One region of the Sphingobium sp. EM0848 genome, then DNA from elsewhere that is predicted to be linked to it. Evidence: predicted binding sites of a transcription regulator. Region 1 holds the regulator's gene; the other holds the start of a gene.
The links. The regulator LexA, encoded in region 1, represses DNA repair genes until DNA is damaged. The targets are predictions, from matches to a motif close to GTTCCNCNCTTGTTCT.
Positions count from the first base shown of each region.

Region 1 (3,819 bases):
ATCTGTTGTCGATCAGCGGGCTGCATGTGACGGCGCTGATCGCGGCGGTCGTGTTCCTGCTGATGCGGGTGATGGCGCTTAACCGGCGGGCCGCCCTCGACTGGCCGTTGATGTTGATCGCGGCAGGCGGCGGGGCGCTGGCGGGCATCGGCTATACGCTTTTGACGGGGGCGGAAGTGCCGACCGTGCGATCCTGCGTGGCCGCCTTGCTGGTGCTGGGCGGGTTGGCGATGGGGCGCGATGCGATCACGCTGCGGCTGGTCGCGGCGGGGGCCTTGGTGGTGTTGCTGCTCTGGCCCGAGGCATTGGTCGGGCCGAGTTTTCAGATGAGCTTCGCGGCTGTGGTCGCGCTGGTGGCGCTGAGCGAGTATCCGCGCTTCCGGACATTCGTCGCGGCGCGTGAAGAAGCGGGCTGGCGGCGGATCGGGCGCCATCTGGCGGGCTTGCTTGCGACGGGTCTGGTGGTGGAACTGGTGCTGGCGCCGATTGCGATCTTTCATTTCCACAAGGCGGGAGTGTTGGGATCGGTCGCCAATCTGGTGGCGATTCCGCTGACCACTTTTGTCGTCATGCCCTTTGAGGCGCTGGCCCTGTCGTTCGATCTCATCGGCTGGGGTGCGCCCTTCTGGTGGCTGACTGCGCGGGCGCTCGATCTGTTGCTGCTGGTCGCTCATGGGGTGGCGTCCAGCCCTTGGGCGATTGTGCGTTCCTCCGCGCAGTCGCCGGGGATGTTCGCGCTGATCCTGGCGGGCCTGCTCTGGTGTCTGCTGTGGCGCAGCCGGTGGCGTTGGGTGGGATTGATCCCGGTGGCGACGGGTGTGGCGATGATCCTGAAAAGTGCGCCGCCGGCTCTGCTGGTGACGGGAGATGGTCGCCATGTCGCGGTTCGCACCGCGAACGGGGGCATGGCCATTTTACGGGAGAGGGCGGGCAGCTATGTGCGCGACGCTCTGGCGGAGACTGCTGGCTATGACGGTGTGCTGGAGCCGATGGCGGCGCTGCCCGAAGCGCGCTGTTCGCTTGACCTGTGCGCGGTTCGGCTGACGGGCGGGGGACGGAACTGGACCGTGCTGGTAACGCGGAGCAGCGCCGTGATCGGCGGCGACATTCTCGCTCGGGACTGCGCAAGGGCGGATATCGTGATCAGCGACCGGCGTTTGCCATGGGCCTGTCGCCCACGATGGTTGAAAGCGGATCGCAGCCTGCTTGCGCGGACAGGAGGCCTTGCCATCGACCTTGACCGCCTGACTGTGCGCACGGTCAGGCAGGCGGGCGATCAGCATCCCTGGATCGCCCGGCCCATGACGGGACCGTTGCGATCCAGGCCAAGTCAGTTATAGCGGCGCAGCAACCCGGCGAGCTTGCCCTGGATGCGCACCTGCTGCGGATCGTAGATTTGCGGCTCATAGGCGCTGTTCGCTGGATCGAGCCGGACCTTCGGTCCTTCGCGCCGGAAATATTTGAGCGTCGCCTCGCTCTCATCGATCAGGGCGACGACGATCTGCCCTTCCCGTGCGACGTCGGTACGCTGGATCAGGGCGAAGTCGCCGTCGAGAATGCCGGCCTCCATCATGGAATCGCCCGCCACCTCCAGCGCATAATGATCGCCCGCACCCAGCAGGGCAGCCGGCACGGAGAGCATGTTCTGTCCCTCCAGCGCCTCGATCGGCACGCCAGCCGCGATCCGCCCGTGCAGGGGGATTTCCAGCACGTCATTGGCGGCGATGGGTGGGCTGGCCACCAGTTGCGGTTTGGGCGGAACGACCAACGGTTGCGGACGGTGCATGGCATCGGGAAGCTTCAGCACCTCCAGCGCGCGGGCGCGGTTGGGCAGGCGGCGAATGAAGCCGCGTTCTTCCAGCGCATTGATCAGGCGATGAATGCCGGATTTGGACCTGAGATCCAGCGCTTCCTTCATCTCTTCAAAGGAAGGGGAAACGCCCCCTTCCTCCAATCGGATCTGAATGAAGCTCAGCAATTCCTGTTGCTTGGGTGTCAACATGCCTGCTTGCCCTCTTTGGAACGGATGAAGAACGCATAGGAAACGAAAAGGGGTAAGTCAAGCGCCGCCAACCGTTGGCCGCATTTGCGGGAACGCGGGCGCGGACGGGCCGTTTAATCCCTGCCTTCCCCAAGGAGGTGAATAGGAGAGTCAGATGGCCAACCAGAAGAGTCAGGACAAGAATCAGCGCCGCGATCAGCAGGGGGGCGACCGCTCGGGCCAGGGTGGACGGCAGCAGCAGCAGGAGAACCGGCAGGGCCAGATGGGCAATGAACGGCGTCAGGACAAGGCACCTGACAAGCAACAGCGCTGAAGGGTTGGCTGTCATTCAGAAGATGATCTGAATGCCGGCGAATTTGCATCAGGACTGCACTGGAAGGGGTCGCGTCGCGGCCCCTTTCCTTATGAAAGTGGCAGGACCGTGACGGGATCGCCGGCAGCGGCTGGAGGCGATCCGGCGGGGCGCAGGATCAGGCAGTCGGCCATTGCCATGGCAGCGGTCGCCGCGCTGTCCTGCGAGGTGACGGAGACGATGCCTGCCTCGCTGCGATAGGCGCGCAGATAGTCGTCGCGCTCTCCGGTCGCGGGAAGGGGCGCGGCCAGGGTCGCGGGTGCGGTCCGGGGCAGGGGCGATGCCGAACCCATGAGATGACGCACCAGCGGCAGCAGGAACAGAGTCGCCGTGACGAAGGCCGACACCGGATTGCCGGGCAGGCCAAGGAAGATGGCGGAACCCAATGTGCCAGCCATCAGCGGTTTGCCGGGCCGCATCTTGATCTTCCAGAAATCCAGCGAGCCGCCCGCACTGGCGAAGGCGGGGCGAACGATATCGTGATCCCCGACCGACGCGCCGCCGGTCGAGACGATGATATCGGCTTGTGCGGCGCGGCTGAAGGCGTCGACCATGTTCTCGAGATCGTCGCGCACAATGCCAAGGTCGATGATCTCGCAAGGCAGGCTGCCGAGCAGCGCAGCCAGCATGGGCGCGTTGGAGGCGGGCAGCTCGCCGGGCTGGACCAGTGCGCCGGGGGGCACCAGTTCGTTGCCTGTCGAAAGCAGCGCAATGCGGGCCGGTCGGGCAACCGGCAGGGCGCCATGGCCGCCCAGCACGGCCAGGGCGATCTGGGCGGGTCCCAGCGTGGCGCCTGAGGGCAGGAGACGGTCGCCTGCACGGAAATCGGACGCGGCGGAGCGGACATTCCGGCCATATGCCAGCGGTCCGTCCGTGGCGCGAAGGACGTCGCCTTCCCGCGTTGCGTCCTCCTGGATCAATATGCTGTCCGCGCCCTGCGGCAGCGGTGCACCTGTGAAGATGCGGCATGCCTGACCGGGGGCGAGGGGCGGTGGCAAGGGGCCGCCCGCTGCGCTTTCGCCCGTCACATGCCATGGGCCGGGCCATTCGGCGGCGCGGATGGCGTAGCCGTCCATGGCGGAGAGATCGGCCCATGGCTGGTCGCGCAGCGCCGGAATGTCGCGGGTGAGCCAGCGTCCGGCGCAGGCGGGAATCGGGATATCCTCGGTCGGCAGGGTCGTGCCCAGCGCCATCAGGCGGCGTTGCGCCTCTGCGACAGGAAGCAGGTTCATGCCGTGCGTCCGCCTCCGGCCGTCCAGTTGCCGGACTTGCCGCCCTTCTTGGCGAGCAGACGGACCTCGCCGATGACCATGGTCTTGTCCAGCGCCTTGGCCATGTCATAGACGGTGAGCAGCGCGACCGTCGCGGCGGTGAGCGCCTCCATCTCCACCCCGGTCTGGCCCGCTGTTCGGGCCGTGGCGGTGACGGTGACGCCTGCCGAACCGAGGCCGAAATCGATCGTCAC
Region 1 is NZ_JABXWB010000001.1:484,173-487,991, forward strand. Features, by position in the region: partial or broken gene HUK73_RS02410 (ComEC/Rec2 family competence protein) at 1-1,340, shown strand, start outside; gene lexA (transcriptional repressor LexA) at 1,331-2,002, opposite strand; gene HUK73_RS02420 (hypothetical protein) at 2,157-2,315, shown strand; gene HUK73_RS02425 (molybdopterin molybdotransferase MoeA) at 2,405-3,586, opposite strand; gene moaC (cyclic pyranopterin monophosphate synthase MoaC) at 3,583-3,819, opposite strand, start outside.

Region 2 (3,819 bases), 2.2 Mb from region 1:
ACGGCAACACGCCGCTGATGGACGCGGTGCAGGCCCGGTTCGAGGAAGGGGTGCGCAGCCTGCTCACCTATAATGCGCAGGTGGACAAGCCCAATGGCAGCGGCGAGACTCCCCTGATCCGCGCGGTGCAATTGCGGGATGTCGGTCTGGTCCGCCTGCTCGTGGCGCAGGGCGCCAACCCCGACAAGCGCGACACCATCGCGGGCATGTCCGCGCGGGATTATGCCGAGCGTGACGGCCGTACACCGGGTCTCGTCGAAGCGCTGAACGCGGCGAAAAGCACCGCCGCGCCGAAAGGACCGGTGCAGGGCCCGGTGTTCTGATTTCCCTTAGGGCACGCTGCGTTGGATGAAACGCAGCGCGCTTTCCATCACCACCCCAGTTCCGCTGCATGATCCGGGTCCGCCAGCGCCGTCAGCCGTCGCGCTGCACGCCGGGCGAAGCGCAGCGTTTCCGCCTTGCGCCGCGCCGCAGCCAGTGGCTCCATCGGCGCCGGCCGCACCAATTCCGCATCATATTGATCCGCCACGATCAGCCCGGTCCGGCCCGGCCATAGCGCCTCGCTGTCAAACAGCGACAGGTCGAAACCGGACGGCACCGCCCAGAAATACCGGTCGCAATAGTCGAAATAATCCGGCCATTTCATGTCACCCAACAGGTCGGCGCGGCTGCATTTGATTTCAACGATGGTGATGCGCCCGGCCCCATCCAGCGCCATGATGTCGGCGCGGCGGCCATTGGGCAGCGGCACTTCCAAAATCCCGCTCATGTCGTGGCGGAAGAAAAGGCGCAGCGTTCCCCGCGCCACCGCCAGCGCTGTACCGTCGGTCAAGGGCGAGCAGCTATCGATATCTGAAGTCATGATCGCGACTTTAGAACAAATAGGAAACAAAAAGAAAGGGCCGATTCAGGATAATCCCGAACCGACCCTGCTTCACCCCCTTCACGCCAGGCGTGAAAAGCGTATCTCAGCGATAGAAGATATGATTGTCGATGGCGGCGAGCTGACGCTTGCCCCAGCCCGGCGAAACGCGGCGAGCGTGGAAATAGAGCGCACCCTCGGCCTTGCTGTTCCAGCTGTCGTCCATCGCGATCTGGGCGATGGCGACGGCTTCGCGCCAGCTGTGGCTCGACATGTGGATCGACGGCATGCTGCCGCCGCGGACGAAACTGAACTGACCCGGCTGGTACACCACGCCGCACAGGCTGTCAGCGAAACGACCCGAATTGGCGCGGTTGATGATAACGCGGGCAACAGCCAGCTGACCTTCCAGGCTTTCGCCCTTGGATTCGAAATAGACAGCGCCGGCCAGGCACTTCATGTCACCTTCCACATCCTCGGGCACGCCCTGCGCGTCCACGAGAGCGGCCAGGTTGTCGGCCTTCACATCGTCGCTGTTGGAAAGAGGAGCCAGCGGCTGCGCGACTTCGCGCGGCGCGGCGAAATTGACGGCGGGCTTCGAACCGGCCGAGGGAGCTGCGAACTCCGAAGTCCCCGGAAGGGACGTGACCGACGGAGCAGCCTCACTGGCGCTCGACCTGTCGGCCGCAGTAACCGCCGCAGTGGCGGAAAGGGCAAATGCCGCGATGATCGCAGCTTTCAGACGAAAACTCATTACAGCTCAAAATCGTGCGGTTCTTGGCCGGGAACGTCAAATACCCCAAATCAACACGACGTCCGGCCGCCCCCCGTCTGCGTGTTTACCTGCATCCGCCCCCCATGGACGAAACTGGCAACCTGCGCGTTGAAAGCGTCGAAGGCCTGTGCCCGCGCGTGGAAAATGAGTCAACGATCAACAGATCGTTTCAGCGGCGAACCGTTGCGCATCCACGATATCAAGCTCGATAACCCACAGATCGGGGTCCGAACGGCGGCGACGCGCCAGATATTGGGAGAGCGCTTCCGCACCCTCATTCGGGTCCGGGCCGCATCGCACCATGCGATAACTGCCCGCAAAGTCGAAAACACGCTCATACAATCCCAGTTCCCGCCCTTTTTCAAGCGCTTGAACCAGAATGACGCCACTGATCTCATCGCCTTTGACCAGTATCGTCGCAAAACCGCCTTCGGCCGCGCTGCGCCGTACCAATATGCCGACCAGCATCGCGCTGGTCAGCCGGGGCGTGCTCAGTGAGTCAGGCGGCATAGCCCGGCAGCGAGGATAGCGGGAATTGCGAGCGCATGAAGGTGCCGGTGCCGCGCCCGACTTCTTCCCCCTCCTCATCGATCAGGCTGGCCTCGGCCACATAGACGCGCCGCTTGCCGCTGATCCACCGCCCCTCGGCGCGGATCCGGCCCGGCCCGATCGGGCGGGTGAAGAGCAGGTTGAAGCTGGTGGTCAGCAGGAACCGATCATTGACCAGGCTGTTCGCGGCGTAGAAGGCCGCATCGTCCAGCATCTTGAAATAAACGGTGCCATGGACCGCGCCGGCGGCATGGAACTGCGTCTCATCCACATCGAAATGGATGACCGACCGGCCTTCCTCGGTGATGGTGAGTTCCGACCGGAACAGGCGGTTGATCGGCGCGGACCGATAGAGATTCTCCAATGCCCGGAAATGCGCCGCCTCGCCGCTGGGCGAGGAACCGGCCTCAAGCCGCGTCACGCGCCTCGCCACCGGCAAGCAGGGCATGGAGCGCCGCCGTCGACTTGGCGCCGCGCAGGCGGACAACCTGTCCTTCGTCGCGCAGATAGCGGGACACGCGGGCCAGCGTCTTCAGATGCTCGGCCCCGGAATCGACCGGGGACAGCAGGGCGAAGACGATATCGACCGGCGCCTCATCCACCGCGTCGAAGGGCACGGCCGGATCGAGCAGAACGACCACGCCGCACATTTTCTGAAGGTCGGGAATCTTCGCATGGGGAATCGCAACGCCGCCGCCGAATCCGGTCGAACCCAGCTTCTCGCGTTCCAGCAGCGCGTCGGCCACCAGATCGGCGTTCAGGCCATAGGCCTTTGCCGCCAGAGCCGCAACTTTCTGAAATAACTGCTTCTTGCCGTTCACCGAAAGGCCAGTGGCCAGTGCGTCCGGCGCGACGATATCGTTGAAATGAACCATGCCAAATCCCAGCCGAGCCGCGCCCAGCTTCGGAAAAAATGACGCAATGCCCGGATCTTTAAAGTCCGGCCCCATAGGCCGCCCGCTGACCAAGGTCAACCGGCGGCCCGGGAAGCGGTGTCAGCCAAGCCGAGGTTCGACCCAGCCGATGGTCCCGTCATGACGACGATAGACCATATTATAGGCGGACGTGCCCGCATTGACGAACAGCAGCGCGTTGGTGTTGCGCAGGTCCAGCATCATGACCGCGTCCGACACGCTGGCCTCGGGAATGTCCACCCGGGTTTCCGCCACGATCAGCGGAGCTTCAGCCGGTTCCTCCTCATCGTCGATCGACGCAAAAATGGTGTAACCCGCCCCATCCAGCTCTTCGAGGCCATAGCCATTGGCCCGTTGCGCTTCGGCAGCTGCGGCCTGCGCGCTGCGGTCCTTCAGCCGGCGCAGATAACGGCGCAGTTGCTTTTCGATCCGCTCGGCCGCCTGTTCGAAGGCAGGATGCGCCTCCTGCGCCTCCCCCGCCCCTTTCAGGATCAGGCCGGTCATGACATGGCAGACGATGTCGCAATGGAAGGCCCCGTGCGGCGCTGGCCGAAAGGTGACCTGGGCGGAAAGGGTTCGGGAAAAATATTTCTCGGCCATGGCCTCCAGCCGGGTCCAGACATGCTCCTTGAGCGCGTCACCCGTTTCGACCTGATGCCCGGAAACACGAATATCCATATGCCTTCTCCTTGTTCTGCCCGGACCGCGGACGACGATCC
Region 2 is NZ_JABXWB010000001.1:2,684,563-2,688,381, reverse strand. Features, by position in the region: gene HUK73_RS13080 (ankyrin repeat domain-containing protein) at 1-323, shown strand, start outside; gene HUK73_RS13075 (MmcB family DNA repair protein) at 371-862, opposite strand; gene HUK73_RS13070 (cell wall hydrolase) at 969-1,616, opposite strand; gene HUK73_RS13065 (DUF1491 family protein) at 1,794-2,147, opposite strand; gene HUK73_RS13060 (PaaI family thioesterase) at 2,137-2,634, opposite strand; gene HUK73_RS13055 (PTS sugar transporter subunit IIA) at 2,594-3,061, opposite strand; gene hpf (ribosome hibernation-promoting factor, HPF/YfiA family) at 3,182-3,778, opposite strand.
Region 2: the regulator LexA is predicted to act here: its motif matches at 875-890, upstream of HUK73_RS13075 (MmcB family DNA repair protein).